Regions from separate parts of the Aliikangiella maris genome, predicted to be linked through region 3. Evidence: predicted binding sites of a transcription regulator. Region 3 holds the regulator's gene; each other region holds the start of a gene.
The links. Region 3 encodes FNR, which switches genes on or off when oxygen is low (the NO sensors DNR and NnrR bind a similar motif). Its sites were predicted from a motif close to TTGATNTANATCAA; they were not measured.
Positions count from the first base shown of each region.

Region 1: a site for FNR is predicted at 3,569-3,582, ahead of ABVT42_RS12015 (DUF3149 domain-containing protein). Genes of this name have one in related genera too.
Region 2: a site for FNR is predicted at 1,793-1,806, ahead of ABVT42_RS03665 (OmpW/AlkL family protein). Genes of this name have one in related genera too.

Region 1 covers NZ_JBFDAH010000011.1:99,271-105,584, forward strand. The annotation lists gene aceF (dihydrolipoyllysine-residue acetyltransferase) at 1-592, shown strand, start outside; gene lpdA (dihydrolipoyl dehydrogenase) at 665-2,086, shown strand; gene ABVT42_RS12010 (polysaccharide deacetylase family protein) at 2,218-3,252, shown strand; gene ABVT42_RS12015 (DUF3149 domain-containing protein) at 3,298-3,435, opposite strand; gene ABVT42_RS12020 (MFS transporter) at 3,972-5,174, shown strand; gene ABVT42_RS12025 (FHA domain-containing protein) at 5,171-5,545, opposite strand; gene ABVT42_RS12030 (GNAT family N-acetyltransferase) at 5,849-6,253, shown strand.
Region 2 covers NZ_JBFDAH010000003.1:80,649-86,962, forward strand. The annotation lists gene lepB (signal peptidase I) at 1-857, opposite strand, end outside; gene ABVT42_RS03665 (OmpW/AlkL family protein) at 1,079-1,723, opposite strand; gene ABVT42_RS03670 (eCIS core domain-containing protein) at 2,380-5,919, opposite strand; gene ABVT42_RS03675 (tetratricopeptide repeat protein) at 6,154-6,314, opposite strand, start outside.
Region 3 covers NZ_JBFDAH010000001.1:431,623-437,936, reverse strand. The annotation lists gene ABVT42_RS01985 (molybdopterin molybdotransferase MoeA) at 1-1,008, shown strand, start outside; gene ABVT42_RS01980 (DUF7009 family protein) at 1,115-1,429, shown strand; gene mobA (molybdenum cofactor guanylyltransferase MobA) at 1,430-2,005, opposite strand; gene fnr (fumarate/nitrate reduction transcriptional regulator Fnr) at 2,139-2,867, opposite strand; gene hemN (oxygen-independent coproporphyrinogen III oxidase) at 3,041-4,423, opposite strand; gene ABVT42_RS01960 (glucosaminidase domain-containing protein) at 4,677-5,450, opposite strand; gene ABVT42_RS01955 (TetR/AcrR family transcriptional regulator) at 6,030-6,314, shown strand, end outside.

The sequences.
Region 1 (6,314 bases), on a different contig from region 3:
TATTACCGAATTGGATGCGTTCCGTAAGTCGCTCAAAGACGAAGCGGCCCACGACGGTGTAAAGCTAACGCCACTTGCCTTTATTATGAAAGCCGTGGTCTATACTTTAAAAGCTATGCCAAAGTTTAATGCCTCGCTGGCAAACGATGGTGAAAACCTTATTCTTAAAAATTATTATCATATAGGTGTTGCTGTTGAAACACCCGACGGTCTGACTGTACCGGTGATTCGTGATGTTGATCAAAAGGGTATATACCAGTTGGCTTCTGAGCTGGCGGAAATATCGGGCAAAGCAAGAGAGAAAAAATTATCAGCTGATGACATGCAAGGAAGTAGCTTTACCATCTCATCCTTGGGAGGAATAGGTGGTACTGCATTCTCGCCTATTGTAAAATGGCCCGACGTTGCCATTTTAGGATTATCGCGGAACAAAATGCAGCCGGTTTGGAATGGCAAAGAATTTATACCTCGGCTGATGCTACCCATGTCGTTATCATATGATCATCGTGTTATTGATGGTGCTGATGCGGCACGGTTTGTAGTTCATCTGTCTCAGACTTTAAACGATATTCGACGGGTTCTTTTAAAATAAGCAGAACCCTTTAGGAATTCCTGGTGTGCTCGATGCACATCAGGCAAATCAAATGAAAAAGGTGAAAACACTATGAGTAATGACATTAAAGCGCAAGTTGTTGTGATTGGTGCGGGACCCGGTGGATACACCGCAGCGTTTCGTGCAGCTGACTTGGGTTTAGACGTTGTTTTGGTTGAAAAATATTCAACGTTGGGTGGCGTTTGTTTAAATGTAGGTTGTATTCCTTCTAAAGCTTTATTACATTCGGCCAAAGTAATTGATGAAGCGAAAAGCATGGAGTCTCATGGTGTTTCTTTTGGTGAACCAACGATCGATATCGATAAAATCCGTGAATATAAAGAAGGTGTTGTTGGTCAGCTGACCAAAGGATTAGCCGGTATGGCTAAAATGCGTAAAGTTAAAGTGGTTGAAGGCATTGCCAAATTTACTTCATCTAATACTTTATCTATTGAAGGTAGTGACGAAGTTAAAACCATTAACTTTGAAAACTGTATCATTGCTGCTGGCTCACGTGTTGTTCAATTACCATTCTTGCCTGATGACGAGCGAATTATCGATTCAACTGGTGCGTTAGAACTGAAAGATGTGCCAGAAAAAATGTTGGTCATTGGTGGCGGTATTATCGGTTTGGAAATGGCAACTGTTTATCGTGCGTTAGGTAGTAAAATTGATATTGTCGAGATGTTTGATCAATTAGTGCCTGCAGCTGATAAAGACGTTGTTAAAGTTTTACATCGTTACGTTAGTAAACAATATGAGTCAATCATGTTAGAAACAAGCGTTACTAAAGTTGAAGCAAAAGATGATGGACTGTGGGTAACTTTTGAAGGCAAAAAAGCACCCAAAGAGCCGCAACGTTATGATCGTATTTTATCGGCAGTTGGCCGTCGTCCAAATGGTGATCTGGTTGATGCTGCTAAAGCTGGCGTTAATGTTGATGAGCGAGGATTTATTGCGGTCGATAAGCAATTACGCACTAATGTTCCTAATATTTATGCCATTGGCGATCTGGTTGGTCAACCTATGCTGGCGCATAAAGCGACACATGAAGCTCATGTTGTTGCTGAAGTGATTGCCGGTAAAAAGCACGCTTTTGAACCTCAATGTATTCCAAGTGTTGCCTACACTGATCCAGAAATTGCCTGGGTTGGTTTAACTGAAAAAGAAGCAAAAGAAAAAGGTATTGATTACGGTGTTGGGTCATTCCCTTGGGCGGCGAGTGGACGTGCAATTGGTGCTGGGCGAACCGAAGGTTTTGCAAAAAGTATTTATGATAAATCAAACAATCGTATTATCGGCGCTGCAATTGTAGGTATTAATGCAGGCGAAATTATTGGTGAAGCGGCTCTTGCTATTGAAATGGGTTGTGAAGCAGAAGATATCGCATTAACTGTTCATCCTCATCCAACACTTTCTGAGTCATTGGCATTTTCTGCTGAGGCTTACGAAGGAACCTGTACAGATTTGCCTCCTGCACGAAAAAAGAAATAATATTTGAATTAAAAAAGAGCGAATATTTCGCTCTTTTTTTTGTCTATCAATCTGAACTTATGAAAAAATTATTCAATAAAACATTGTCGATAAAAAGGTTAGTTGGCATTTTTATCTATTGGGCGGCCGCTTTGTTCGCTGTTAATAGTAATGCAGCGGTAGTGTTACAATATCATCATATTGACCTGCAAACCCCTTCTGCAACGAGTATATCCCCGCAGTTATTTCGTGAGCATATGGCTTACTTGGCCAGCAATCAATTTAATGTTATTCATTTAGCACAGTTTATTGAATATTTAAGGACTCAAAAGCCATTTCCACCAAAGACAGTTTTAATTACTTTTGATGATGGTTATCAATCGGTTGCTACCCAGGCTGCACCAATTCTAAAAACTTACGGGTTTCCATTTACAGTTTTTATAAATACTCAGCCTATAACAGAACAGTCGTCATTAGTAATGACATGGGAAACACTCGGTAAACTGGCTGCAAATGGCGCTACAATTGCAAATCACTCAGTAGCACATCCGCATATGATTCGGCGCTTGGCCAATGAAAGTGACGCGCAATGGAATAAACGCATTACTAATGAAGTACTACAAGCACAACAATTAATTGAGCAACATTTTCCTCAAAAAATACGTGCTTTTGCTTATCCGTATGGAGAGTTTAACTTAGCCTTGACTAAAATTCTTAAAACGCTTGGCTTTGTCGGATTTGCCCAACATTCAGGCGCAGTGGCTGTGAATGTTGACCAACAAGTTATTCCCCGTTTTCCATTTGGTGGAAATTATGGCGATATAAATGATTTTATATTAAAAGTGAATACACAGGCATTACCAATAACTGATATTGTGCTACTTGATCAAAATAATCGTATTCTGACAGAGCATGTTTTAACTAATCACCAACACCGTCCCCAATTGCAATTACAACTTGACCCCACATTTAAAGCGGTTGATATACAATGCTACTTATCGGGGCAGGGGCGTTTAACTAAGATTAGCCTAGCAGAAAACAACTGGATATTTAAACCAGAAAAGGATATACCTTTTGCGCGCTCGCGCTACAATTGTACGGCGCCAACGAAAGTAAAGGGCGAATTTTATTGGTTTTCACAACCTTGGATTCGACCTCTACAAGATGGCAGCTGGTATACAGAATAATCAACGTAAGCCAGCAGCAAAATAAAGTATTAATCCGTTAGTCGATTATTGTGTCGGTGGCTTTTGATTCATTTTTTTTATGGCTAAATAAGCCAATAAAATAAACATACACACCATAAATGAAATGACAAATAAACTCATTAAACCTTCTGGGCTGGTAAATAATTCTTTAAGAACACCCATTGCTACCTCCTGTCAATTGGATTGAACTTGATTGAAATGATATTTGGGACAAGTAAACTTGGTAAATATCACCTTCAAATCATATTAACAAAATTAGTTAAAACTAATGTAATCGATTTTGCGACATTTCTCCGTGATCTAGGTCAAACTGATAAAGACTAGTTTTGTTGTGTTTACTTGCAATGTTGAAAGAAAAATGTGACGTGTCGAATTTAGTTAAATTCTATGACTAATTGATTAAATTTGATGACTATTTCATTTTGTTGAAGACAAATAGTCTAAAAAATCTCAATTTATAAATGACACTATAAGCGAGATTAAAAATGGGACTATAAATCGGTCAGTAAAGTGTTTTACTCATTGATTTATATCTCATAAATAGTTATTTATATTTACACTGATTATCATTAGTAACCGCATGAAGAGATAGATATAATCAGTTAAAATTGAGTATTGGATATCAGGTTTTATAGCTTTGGAATAGTCATTTCAAATTCTCTGATACCAGATTTGGATAACCGATGTAGGACAGGCCCTTGAGCATTCCAGAATCTTATCGTAGTAAAAAAGCATTTCTCATTTTAACTTCTGTTTTAATGGCACTCACTTTCTCCGGGTGGTTGGCCATGTTAAACAATTTTGCTGTTGAACGGGCTGCATTTACCGGCGCTGAAATTGGTATGTTACAAAGTTTAAGGGAAGTTCCTGGATTTCTTGCCTTTACCGCAGTATTTTTATTGTTGGTTATTAGTGAACAAACTTTGGCGCTCATTTCCTTATGTTTAATGAGTATTGGTGTTGCCATTACCGGACTGTTTCCTTTTGAAATTGGACTTTACGCCACCACCGTTTTAATGTCAGTCGGGTTTCACTACTTTGAGACAGTTAATAACTCGCTATCTCTTCAATGGTTAAGCAAATCGGAAGCACCAGCGGTATTAGGGCAATTAATTTCAATTAAAGCCATTGTTTCATTGGTGACTTATGCTGTAATCTGGTTGTTTTTCGCTGTATTAATGCTGTCTTATTCCACCGCTTATTTGATAATAGGTTCAATTGGATTCATTTTATTTTTGTGGTTATGGCTGACTTTTCCCAAGTTTACAGCGCCTGTTGAGCAACATAAAAAGTTAATTCTCAGAAAGCGTTATTGGCTTTACTATTTACTAACATTTTTCAGTGGCGCCAGACGTCAGATATTTATAGTTTTTGCCGGATTCATGATGGTGGAAAAATTTGGCTACTCTGCATCTAATATTGCATCACTGTATATTGTTAATCATCTGTTCAACTGGTATTTTGCACCAAAAATTGGTCATTGGATTGGAAAAGTCGGTGAGCGAAAAGCATTAACAATTGAATACTGTGGATTAATTTTAGTGTTTGTAGGTTATGGTCTGGTGGATAATGCCTATATTGCCGCAGGACTTTATGTGGTTGATCATATATTTTTCGCGATGGCGATTGCAATTAAAACCTTTTTCCAAAAAATAGCGGCACCTGAAGATATTGCGTCCTCATCTGGCGTTAGTTTTACGATTAATCATATTGCCGCTGTTGTTATTCCAGCAGCATTTGGACTGATTTGGTTAGCCAATCCTGCCATGGTTTTTTATTTAGGCGCCGCTATGGCACTAGTTTCCCTTGGGCTTTCTCAGTTAATCGACAGGGAGTTATTATTAAAACAGCATATTGAAACTGAGGCGTTACAAACTGACTCTGGCGTGAAAGCTGTTTAGTCTTCTAAAAAGAACATGCCCGGTATCCAGCTTTTTTTAAAAGCTTTTGTTGAGGCCAGTTTTTCATTTTCAGGATCGACAAACTTAAAACTTTTAGTACCAATAACAATAATATCTTGATCGGAGAGTGGCCATTGCTCAATGGCATTATTATTCACGAAAGTTTTATTGGTACTTTTTAAGTCTTCAATAAAACAAATTCTGGCACCATCTTTTAATTCCTTACCGAGGATTCTAGCATGTTGCTGGCTGACAGAGGGATTATCAAGAACAATATCATTTTTGACTGAACGGCCAATAGTAATGCCTTGGGGGCCTATTTCAAACTTATTCAAGATATTATCATCGAGTAACTGGAGAAGGATTGCCATCGGATCACCGTTATATTTGCATTTTATTCTTTATTGTAACTGACTTTTTGAGTATTCAGAAAGAGTAAATCTGTTGACTTCAATCGATTTGATAGTGAGCAATAGCGATTATCTACTATAAATGCGGAATTGATGATATCTGCTTATTTTGTTAATAATATCGTGTGGTTAACGGGTGATAATTATTGTAATGCTGATTGGGTATCAACCTGAAAAATTAAATTACCGAATTAAAAGCAATAAGAGATACTGCTTGACAGTACAACCGTGTTTATCTGAACAAAATAACAAAAGGTAAGAAATATGCAGATTGTGGCTTATTCTCAATTAATCAGTAGTGAACAAAATAAAACAAGTTTGGGGCAATTAGAATCTGCTAAAGCGAATGATGTTAATCAAAATATTATGAACTTGATTCTTGATATTCAACAAAATGAGTTTGGTTTACCTATTACTGCCAATGAGCAAAAGGATTTGAGTGAGATTGATGATTTCTATATTAAAGAGGGAGGGAATTTTTGGGTTGCCATAGTCGATGGTGGGATTGTTGGAACAATAGCGTTGATTTATTTGGGAACGACTGAAAAGTTTTTAGCCGCTCACCAGTTCTATCGAAAACATGGTTATGCTGAAATTAACCGTGAACTGCTACCCCAGGGGTTTCCAATAATGCAAGTAGATAAGTTATTTTTTATGAAAAAGCTGTAATAACCCGATGACTTCGGATTATCTATCTCTATTTAAGGGGAGTTAAGCAAGGTATAATAGC
Region 2 (6,314 bases), on a different contig from region 3:
ACTAACTGGCAACTTTCTGAAAATCCATTTTGGTTGTGCAAAATATTAAATGTTACATTCTCTATCTTTTGCTCATAAAGAAGTAACTCATCTGAATTAGCAAGCTGTTCATTCTCTATCAAATGATGCTGATTATTCAATAGCTGACGACCTACAACAACCTCATTACATCCCTGTTCATTACAGTGTGTAATTTCGAATGAATGCCCAGTAAAGTGAAGCGTATCACCCGGCACACCGATAATTCTACCTTGAAACGCCTGCGGACTGTCGATCGACTTTAAGTATAAAACGGTATTACCACGTTTTGCCATTTCGTACATTGCGCTATTTTCATTGATATATAATACATTACCGTTTAAATAAGTTAATGCTGACTTTCTTTTATCAACATATAAAATATCATTTCGGTAATAATTAGGCGCCATGTTAACTGAGCTCACCTGATAAGTTTCAACTAAAAAGCTTTTTACCAAATTAATCCCTATTATATAACCAAAGACATAGGGTAATACCACATACCAGCGACTATATAGTGGCATAAGCGTATGTGGCTTAATTTGCTTATAACAACGCCAGCAATCAAATATGCCGACAAGGAGAATGATTAGTTGTATCAGCCAGATAGATTCAACTGAAAATTTTTCTATTATTTTTAAATCGGCATAAAAGGTCGAAATAGCGAGCAAAACAAATGCTAAATACACTAATCCCCTTTTAAATCGACCCAAATACAACATGCCACAAAATGGCGTTCCCAAAATACAAAATATGAGTGCTAGAATAAAGCTTTTTGGTGGTTGACTTGAAGTATTAACAGTGCCTGCTTGTCCCGGCTGATAATAAGAGTTATCCATATGTTACCCGTTTAATACCTTTTTATTCACTCAGTATATTATGAACTGAATGACTTTAATATTAACATAATTTGTTATCAAAGTTCATGCAGCGACACGGCGTAAAAATCGATAAAATATTGGCAATAGCTTAAAATAAAAAAGCAAACCTTTACAATAAGGTTTGCTTTAATGCAGTCTTAACGATGTGCCCTAGAACTTAGACACATCCGTATTATTAATTAAAAAGTTGTTGAAACACCTAACATTACAACCCAAGGGTCAATATCAACATCAACACTGGCGGCTACAGAGTCATTGATAATAACATCAGCAGTTGTGTCAATCTGAATATAACGAAGGCTACCAGTAAATTTCCAGCCATCAGTCATTGGTGTATCAAAGCCTACTTTAAATGCAAGACCCGTTGAAGATTCCAGATCTAACTTAGCTTGTGCATTTAATGCTGTGTCTAATGTGCTACTGCTCTCTTCTTCAAAGAAAACGGTATAGTTTAAACCAGCACCAACATGGAATTGGGTTTCTTCACCCCATTGGTAAACCAGACTGACCACTGGAGGTAAATGTTTAGTTTCACCTAATTTGGCACCTGATAAAGAACCAGTACCAACAATATCATGAGAAAATGGCAGTGCGCCTAATACTTCAACACCCCAGTTTGCATCAACCATATAAGTTGCACTAAATGCTAATCCTGTATCTGAATCAACACCAACGCCGCCACCTAAAACTTCTCCACTGTCATCATTAGGAGAAACATGCGCGACGCCAACGCGGAAAATCCAGTTATCAGCATTGTCTTGTGCAGCAACGAAAGGTGTCGATAAGGCAGCAGAAATTGCCAAAGCAATGGTTAGTTTTTTCATTGTCATTAACCTTAGTTATAATGTTAGTTAGAAGCGCGCACAGTCTAATCAGACTGACCGCAAAGAATATTGATAAATATCAATTGATTTTGAAATTTTGCGGCATTCTAAATTAAAAAGATTGATAATGACATGTGAATTTAGTGACTATTTTGTGAACTGATAGACAATAATTAAGATGCTTTTTAAGATTTCTTCTATTGATTACAAACTGACATATTTTTGCGCTTAATACTTAGATTAAAACCCGCTTGCATATCAGTTTATTATAAAACGTTCAACTAAAAAGTTGAGCAAAATCAATAACTTTAACCACAATTTATTTAGGTTTAATTTTAAATATCCTGGCTAACAAATGGTAAAAAAATATCGATAATCAGCATTTAACTTCGTGTATTTATCAAGCAACTGACTCCCATGGTTGCGACATTTTTCTTGTCATTTCGGCATAATCAAACTGTTGACTCTGTTGATTTTGCTGCCACCAAAATTTTTCGTCGGTAATAAAAATTGTCTTAACCAGATTGCTTCTGGCACAAATGCTAACTCACATTTTCGCTTTTTTAATTTGATTATTTTTATTTTTTAGTCACATTTTTAATAGATAACCAATTTACTTTTCACACATGCAATATCCACGTAATATGTTCTTAAGTTCAACCCATTTGAGTCTGTCCACTTGGTATAGGAAAATCACCAAGCTCCGGTACTGGTTCAAGTAAACTTTTGTCAATTTCTACCATACCCGATTCAAGCGCTACTGAGGTTGTTTCTTCCCACATTCCTCTTTGACCAATATTCAACTGCGTTTTTTGCGTAGTGAGTCGGCGCAACGCAGCGTAAGTATTATAATCAGCCCCACCAACCTGATATCGACCACCTTGTTCTCCATAAACATAAAAACTTGGATTACTTGACCACCACTCTACTTCTCGAGCAAGCAATCCGATATTACGTCCTTGAGTGGCAACATAAACCGTGGTCGAAGATTGCGGCGTTTTAAATTCAGCTTTCCAGGGTTTGTTGCCAAATCGAGTTTGTATGGCAACAGTTAAACCGCCCAGTTTCGGATCAGGTTGTTCCGCAGTTGGTGCTTCACCTCGCCCCTGCATATCAAGTAATGTTTCGGTATTGGTAATCATGTGACGAACATAAGTTTGCATTAATTGCGTCAACAGCGGCACTTCAACCCACCTTTCAGTGGTTTCATTTTCCCAATCGGTATCATAGCCACCGGCTTTCACCAACCACCTGCGCTCAGAAAAACTGCCATCGCCCACCCAAGTAATTGCATCTTGGCCACCATCAATAAAATAAGCGGCAAACTCATCATAGTTTCGAATATTTTGAGCTAAAAATACGCCGAGTCTGAGTACTTGCGCATCAGGCAATGCTGGATCATTATCACTATGAGCAATCCATAGACCATCCCAGCGATCTTCTTTTAATCCTTCAATAACAGTTGCCGGATTACTAAAATAATCATTTGAAAATATCCCCTCATCTACAGCCCCTAAACGTGGCATTACGCCCATTTGGTTCCACCAGGCAATACGTCTTAAAAATGGTGCAACATGTCTGCGACGGCTGGTATTGTGGGCCATTTGATAACTTTGATAACCTTCCATACCAATATTAGCCAGTTCTATACCCGCCAGTAGCCCGCCAACTCCGCGAGCCCCTATTCGGCGTCCCCGCGACATACCAGCTAACGAAACAGTATGACCATTTGGCAAGATATTTTGTTGAAATATATACTGCGCACGCAACCGGCGAAAAGCCACATCCCTGGGTCTTGGTCCGCCTCTTTTGCCATATAAAACACTATCGCGAATAGTCGGATCCATTTGTGAAAGCATATAACTAAAAGCGGTATCAGAATAAGTGCCGTTTCTTAATGCCGCTTCCAAAGCAACTTGTCTAGGCGCTTGATTAATGTTGCGCCGTCGATACTGACGCAAAGTTTCAAATCCAGCAGGCCCAATCATGGTTTCCGCTGGCGTCGTTGCAGGAATGGCAGCCAGTGCACGCTGATAAGCTGCGCCCTGTGTCCCTGCGGTATAGTCACGTGCCCCCGCAGCGGTAGTACCACCGCTGGTTCTAACTCTGGCAGCCGCTTCACTGGCTTGCCGAATACTGCCTCGCAGCGTCTCCATTGAGGTGTCAATTTCACTGATTGTCCTATCCACATCGACACCACGGCCACTAAATACTGAGCGCCAGGCACGTAATGTTGACTTTGACTCATGTAAGGTTTGTAGTCGCTGAATAGCACCAGTCAATGGGCTTTGGATAGTGGTTAACTGTGTCGCTCGGCTACCGTAAGCGGTCACACTATCGCGGGTTGCCGTAACACCCGATGAACCTTCTCCAACGGCTTGTGCACGCTCACTGATCGTGACGTTAATACCCAAGCGACGCATCAATTCGATCGTATCTTGCCTAGTTTGAGAATGCTGCGTTAAATCAGTCTGCACAACCACATTAAGTTGTCCGTTTTTATAGAGCGTTGCATCTAGCATTGCCATTAAGCCGCGAATATCCCCGGTTTCCATACGGCCCGCATGGTGACTGAATCCATTAATTGTAGTGACGCCTCTAAAAAAATCATTAAAACGAGTTGCTCCCATGGCATTACGAAACAGTTCGAGATCATTAAATCGCACATCCCCTAAAGTAATCACCCTGGCACCGTCACTACGACGGGTCACTCGCGTGATAAAGCTGGCGGTATCGACTTGTTTAGCGGTGACTCTTGAACCACTAGATAAATGCTGCATTGCGCCTGGCAGCGATAAGTATTCAATGGTGACATCACCATGAGTTGAACGAGTTAAAGTAAATTCATTGGTACCACTGCGATTTTTGCTGATTTGTCCGGGTACCCAACCGGTCCAGTCACCACCTTGATTGCGCAACTCTCGAATAGCACGCTGTAAATCACGTCGAATAGTGCCGGTAACAAACTCTTGAGGAATGGCAATGCTGCCGGGTGACAGATTAAATTCGACTGCAATACGTGCGATTTCAGAAACATGGTCTCGATGAATATGAATAATTTTCAGTTGCGATATTTCACTTAACCCCATACGCCCCATCAATCCATGTACCTGATCCATATAAATTGCCGCCGTCACTCGAGCCCCACGTCCCGCATCGAGCTGAATGGCTCGACGTGTACCAATTCGAATAAATCGAGAACCTGATGCGCCGGTTGAGGGTACGCCCATAATAGTACCCTGATCAGCCAGTCGTCCATTAACGCCTTGCGCTGCTTCTAGCGTTGACGGTTGATGAGTGAGAATAAAGCCACCAGGTAACAGTGCCCACTGTCCACCCAGATTAAGTAGTGCTAAATGATCACCTGAAGCCTGCCATTCTGACTCATCATTTTCAATCAGCTGCTCTAGCGGATCTCGAAAAACATTGGCTTCACCGACCGATAAAGCACCCAAAGTTTGCTGCACGACGTGAGTGGCTTCATGCGCCATAAGTTGCAAATCGTTGGCACTTTGTCCTGCGCCCAAAAAGATATGGTTATCGGTTGTAAATGCCTTAGCATTAATCGAATTGGCCGCTTGCCGGGCTTGCGGGTTATCATGGACTCTCGCATGACTTAAGTCGGCATTGACGACAGGTTCAATACGCGTACGAATTGACTCACTTAACGGTTTGCCAGCCCCAGGTGAACCAATGGCTTGTGCGGCCTGTTTTGTAACGGGTGCACCGCCATCATGGTGTCTTTTAGGTTGTAGCAATGCTTGTCTTGATCGTCCCGACTCACTGCTGGCAGAATACTTATGTGAAGGTGAGCGATAAGGTGTCAAACGCGGTTTCAGTGCAACCGCTGAATCATTAATGGCGCTTTCAATTTGCTGAGACGGGTTTGTTGCCGTCACTTGCTGCGCGACTTCATCGGCTTGTTTCTCTTGTGGACTGTCGATGGCACCAATCTTGAGCTGCGGTTGAATGAAAGGCGATGGAATATGCGTAGTAAAGCTAGTTTGTGCTTGTTTTGCATGATTCAAAAACAGATGATGAATATAAGCTGGATTGTTCGAGTTAACCAGCGGACTTGCTGCCTCAGTTGTGAGGTGTTGCTTAACTACCGTGTCGGCATTTGCAGTACTGGATTTACGGGCATTACCCGAAGAAGTCACCGATTCGGCATTGGATTGACGATTTGAAGTAATCATAAAACGCTAACACTCCTGACTCAATTCACAACAGCTTTCTACAAGATTTTTACCATAATTATTTTTCAGTTCACCAACTTACTTTACACTCGACATTTTAGTTTTACACCGATCAATTTGCTCTTAAGCTAATCACATTGGTTTTAAACTCAGATTTTCGGTTTCAGACTCAGATTAAAAACAAAACACTTCAATTGATATTCGATTGATTGATAATTGTAAAAATGCTTTAGGTTAATTCAAAATAATCTTACTTTTTAAAAAGTTTAGATATTTTTCATCTTCTTCACCCAATAAATCGAGTTCGGAGCCCATATAGCAACGGGTTAAATGGTCGGCCGCTTTATCCAAATCATTCACTTCATAATAGGCTTGTCCCAAACGCAAATGAATAT
Region 3 (6,314 bases):
GGTGCTGCTGGCGAAGATTTACCCCTGAATATTGATAGCAATGAATGTCAAAATAAAGCTTGGAAAATCATGACTGGCGCACCAGTTCCATCAGCTTTTGATAGTGTTATTCCTATCGAAAATACACAGCTAGAAAATAATAGCGTACTGTGTTTTTCACCGGTTAAAGTAGCCGCCAATATTCGTTATGCAGGTGAAGATTTTCAAAAAGACCAGCCACTGATAAAAAAGGGAGAAATTATTAATACCAATAAAATTATGGCGCTTACCGCGCAAGGCATTGGTAATATCTGCGTTTATCAACGCCCTTCTATCGCACTCTTTGCGACAGGAAAAGAATTGGTTGATCACCCTGAACAAACACTTAAACCAGGTCAAATTCGAAATTCTAATACGCCTTACATGGTTAGCTGGCTTAAGTCATTACCTGTTGATGTTTACAATGCAGGAACCAACCACGATGATTCGAAAAAATTTGCAGACGACCTTACTTCAGCACTAAATAAAAATACCAACATCATTATTAGTAGTGGTGCGGTATCAATGGGTGACTTTGACTTCATACCCAAAATCATCAAACAGCTTGGCGGTCAGATTATATTTCATAAAATAAAAATCAAACCAGGCAAACCTATTTTATTTGCAAAATTTCCTAATGGCACATTTTACTTTGGATTACCTGGTAATCCTATTTCAGCAAATTTAGGTTTACGATTTTTTGTATTTCGACTAATCCAACGCCTGCTAGCTCAAGCAGATGAAAAACCAGTTACCGCAATATGCAATGAGGCGTTTACAAAAAGGCCTGGATTTGCAGCGATACTAAAATCATTTGCACAGATTAATCAGCATGCACAGTTAACTTGTAACATTTTACCTGGACAAGAATCATTTAAAATTAAACCACTACTCAATGCAAATGGTTGGATTTATCTGAAAGAATCCACTGAGAGTTTAGCAACTGGGGAGAAAGTCGAGTTTTATCCAACCATACCTTATTGGTTTTAATTGTGTTTATCGTTAATCGACTAAAGAAAAATGGTTGTTTTATTGATTACGGCTATTTGAATTTACTTTAGCTTATTTTTGTTTAACCAACTTACTCATAGCACTTATGTATTTAAAAATTCAATCCGATTGCATCACCTTTAGAGTGAGCCAAGCCGAGGCTCAACAATTATTAAACACCGGAGAAATAAAAGATTCAATCACTCTGAATCCTCTAAACCAAATTCAATATATGGTTAAAACTACCAATAACAATGCTGAGTTACTCTTTGATTTTGGCTCTCAATTAAAATTCACTTTATGTGTTAATAAACAAGTTCTTGAAAGTGAAGTTAAAGACAGACCAAGCAAACAAGGGATTAAAATCACAAGTAGCACTGCGATCAGTGCTTTTCTTGAAATTGACTTAAAATCAAAATAACTAGACCGATTGATAATCTGCCAGATAATTTAAATTTCGAAATGCGGACTCTTCAATATTCAAATTAACTGGCGTTGCCTTTATTTGCTTGAGGAAATCTCTTACACGATAAGTCTTTTGATTGAGTAATTGACTGACAGTGTTATGACAAGATCGATTTAGCAACATACATAAGTAATGCTCTCTTACATCAGTCACTAAATAATAAGCAGAATCAGAAAACTGAATTTGTTGCACAAGTTGATGAATTAATATTTTAGGTAGGAGTGGTACATCGACAGGTAAAACAAATAACCAGTCATTCTTCATAATTTGCAGCCCTTGCTCTATGCCTGCAAGCGGTCCAGCATAACCTTCTCGTTGATCGGTAACAACCAGATATCCATATTGTTGATAAGTTACTAAATGACGGTTAGCAGAAATAATTAATTCTCCTACCTGGTCTGCCAGCCAATCTATTTGATGCTCGATCAAAGGTTTTTGTTGGAATTGTTGTAGTCCTTTATCTTTTCCTTCTAGTCTGCGACCCGCACCACCAGATAATATGAGTCCTGAAATAAATGACTTGTCAATCATTTGCCAAATTCATCCTCATAGAATTGCCTACCAATATAACTCACAGTTCCTCTTAATAAATGAGCTATTCAAATATAAATAATTTAACCTTGAGTACTCAATAAAATAAATTATCTCAAACACTTAAAATCTATTATACATGACAAGATGTACCAGCTAAGGAACTTAAGCCTTCCATATCTTTAATTTGAATATAACGATCTTGAATCGATATGAGCCCTTGCTTTTGCAAACGGGTTACCAAGCGACTTACTGTTTCTACGGCTAAGCCCAAATAATTACCAATATCGCCACGAGTCATGGTCAACTGGAATTCCTTATTGGATAAGCCTCGGCGTTTAAAACGACCAGAAAAGTTTATAATAAAAGCCGCAAACCGCTCGTCAGCATTCTTTTTACTGAGCAACATCATTAAATCTTGCTCTTCGCGAATCTCGCCGCTCATAATCTTAAAAAGCTGCTTTTGTAAGCCGGGCAATTCCCGTGAGAGTGCTTCAAGTTTATCAAAGGGGATGGAACAAACCAGTGAAGTTTCCAAGGCTTTGGCAAAACTAGGATACTGTGTACTGCTAATTGCATTTAAACCAACTATTTCACCGGGTAAATGAAATCCGGTAATTTGTTCCGTACCATCAGAACTGATGGTGTAGGTTTTGAGACTGCCAGAGCGAATAGCGTGTATTGCATCAAATGTATCACCGGCATGGAACAAAAAGTCGCCTTTTTTCAGTACCTTTTTGCGTTGAACAATATTTTCGAGATGTTCGATATCAGAATCAGCTAACATCACGGGTAGACACAATCGTCTAATACTACAGGTCTGACACTTTATTTCACTATGCAAAAAATTATTCGAAGACAACTTTGACCCACCCTTTGTTTTGAATATACAGGTGCATTATACTCAATTTATATATTCAAGGGAGCCAATTTTCACAAAAATTAACGATATTCACAAAATAGAAAAGCCAACAAAATTATCATTTTAATCATTTACTCAATCTATTTGCGCTTAAATAAAGCTGAATCAGTCATTTAGATAACTTTTGAAAAACACCTGATTTCCTGTAACTCATTTAAATAGGCGTCAAATGTCATGCAAATATTACGAATCAGTAATCGGCCTTTAGCAAAGACTTGAATTGAATCGCCTGAATAAGTAATAAGTTTATCTTCAATTAGCGGTTGAAGCATCTTTAGTTCGCGAGAAAAATAGGTTTTAAAATTAATATGATAGCGAGTTTCAATCTGATTTATATCTAGATAAAAGTGACAAATTAAATCAAATATGACATTTTTCCTAATCGTGTCATCAAAAGTCATACTCGCTCCACGCCAAGTGGGTAGCTGACCCTGCTCAAGTAAATGATAATAACTATCAACTTCTCTGACATTTTGATGGTATTGCCCATTCAACGAACCAATCGCAGAAACCCCTACGCCGATTAATTCATATTCCTCGTGTGTTGTATAGCCTTGAAAATTACGATGTAATTGCTGATTATTTTGCGCGATAGCCAATTCATCATCAGGCTTGGCGAAGTGATCCATACCTATATAGCAATAACCGCTTTGTTGAAGTTTATCAATGATATAGGCAAAAATGGCCAATTTCTCCACTGGAGTTGGTAGCTCAGCACTTTTGATTCGACGCTGTGGTTTAAAACGATGAGGCAAGTGTGCATAATTAAAAACAGATATTCTATCAGGAGATATTTGAATAACTTTGTCTAAAGTCGCGGCAAATGTTTCTCGAGTTTGTAAAGGTAATCCATAAATCAAATCGAGATTAATCGAACGAAAGCCATGCTTTCTTGCTTCATTAATTAAATCACGAGTTATTTCAAAAGACTGGATGCGGTTGATCGACTGCTGAACTTTAGGGTCAAAATCCTGAACGCCCATACTCATGCGATTAAACCCCATTTGAGCCAATACTTTAATATCGGTAATTGCCAAAGCCCTTGGATCCACTTCGATAGAGACTTCGGTCGATACATCATCAGGTACATCAAAACAAGTCCTAATAGTATCCATAATTAATGCTATCTGTTTCATTGATAAGTAAGTTGGCGTCCCACCTCCCCAATGAATTTGTTTTAATGTTTTTGCTTTTAGGTGCGAGGACACCAACTGAATTTCGCGGACCAGATTTTCAACATATTGAATGGTTTTACTTTTATCTTTAGTAATGACTTTATTACAAGCGCAGTAATAGCAAATATTTTGGCAAAAAGGGATATGAATATACAGTGACAAAGATTTATCCTGCGCAATATTTTCAAGACAAGTAATATAATCGCTCTGCATATATTCATCGGAAAACTCCAGTGCAGTTGGGTACGAAGTGTATCTAGGGCCAGAAACATCATACTTGTTCAGCAGGTTTTCATCCCACTCAAGCTTTAGTGATTGCAATGACTTCTCTCCCCTTCTCGGTTGTAACTGATAGACATATCGTTAATCAGGTTTCGACTGGTAACAGCAGGTAGCTTAACAGGCTAAATTGAAAAGAGAATGATCTAGATCAGAAATTAATATCCCAGTTTTAACATCGATGTTTTAAATTATAAATTTCATGATTGCAAAAAATGAAATGACTAAAATAGTATGCTTGTTAGTCAGATATTGTTGTGATACCAATTATCTTAATGCTTAAATCACTACATGCTTACTCAAGATTATTTTGCTCTATCATCTGAATTAATTCATTCACATAAGCTTCACGCCGTTGTGAATAGTTAATCAATGTTGGCGCTAGTACTTTTGCGGTAATATTTCGATCTTGTTCACGCAGTGCCAGTCTCAATTCTCGCAACTCCGTATAGGCATGATGAGTGTTTAGATTTTTCATATAGCTTTTTACTGAAGCTTGTGGCGATTCAAATTTTCTTACCTCATGCTTGGCAGCTTCATGCCGACTATTTGGAATGATTCCACACCCTTGGGTATAACACCATTGCCCAAACAAGTTGTATGCCTGTTTGGCAAATCTAGAGCGTCCCCAGGCAGATTCATTTGCCGCCTGAACCAAAACCAATGCTTCAGGAATAATATCAATACGCTTTTCTAATTCATCAATAGTAGTTTGCACCGGCATTTCTAATTCTAGATGATAGCTTTTAGCTAGACGTTCTATTTTTTTTATGGTTGTAGACTGATGGTGCTTAGCGGTGTGTAAATCTGATTTTAACTTATCAAGTAGTGCGCGATCATAGCGGATTTGCATATTTTCTTGCTTAATAAATGGACGAAGAAAATTAAAAAACGCTTTTTTGCGTTCAGCAATTGGCTGGATTTTTGAAAAGTCAGGTAACAGTTCGACCGTTTTATCTGGTTCAACTGTTGGTTGTTGCCGGTGGTGATGTACCAGAATAGCAACTAAACAAAACGTCATAATCAATCCAATGATAAGTGTTTTATCTTTTATTTCTAATGGAATCATCAATCACTCTCGTATTTGAAACCGTTATAATAACCCTGATTTATTTGTTCAAATTAAACCTTAATTGAAACCTTATATTCTCCAACGAATCCTCTTTAAGTGTTAACAATTCAAGCAACAATTTACTCATTTTTAGGGAAAAAAAGGATTTTTGAACAAGAATAATAGCCAAATAAAAACCAGTCATCAGACCAATTCACCTTATATTTCATCGTTAAAACAACAAAAATACCGCTAAAAATGAAATAAATTCGTGAAAAATTCAAAAAATAGCAGCTTAAAGCTGGCTAATTTTAGTGACACAATTCATAAAATATAAAATTAATGCTGAATATTGCCATAGATAAAATAACGAGACAATAAATTTAGTATTTTTTAGCCCTTTAGAATCAAAGACTTAAAATATGAGGTAATTTTAGCCTATTATTTTTGTGTCAAATTTACATCTAGAATAAATACTTGGTTGCTCTATAATCATTTGCCATCAAAGATTTTAATAACGATATCTATTAATAACCAGTAGTAATTAATAAATAAAACTCAATAATCAAATAATAAGAAAAAGGAGAAATTTCAGTCGTGTCTAATATAAAACGAAAACCGGGTAGACCATCGCTTTCAGATGCTCAGAAACAAGAAATTCGCAATGATATTATTGATATTGCCCGCGAGCTTTTTGTTAACGAAGGTTATGAAAGTACCAGTATGCGCAAAATAGCTGCGCAAGCAGGTTTTGCCCCAACAAAAATTTACTACTATTTCGAAAACAAAAAGTCCATTTTGCGTCATTTCTGGCAAGATATCTCAGAAGAGATGTGGGCATTTTGTAAACCTCCTGAGCACATTATGAGCCAGAGTCCTTTA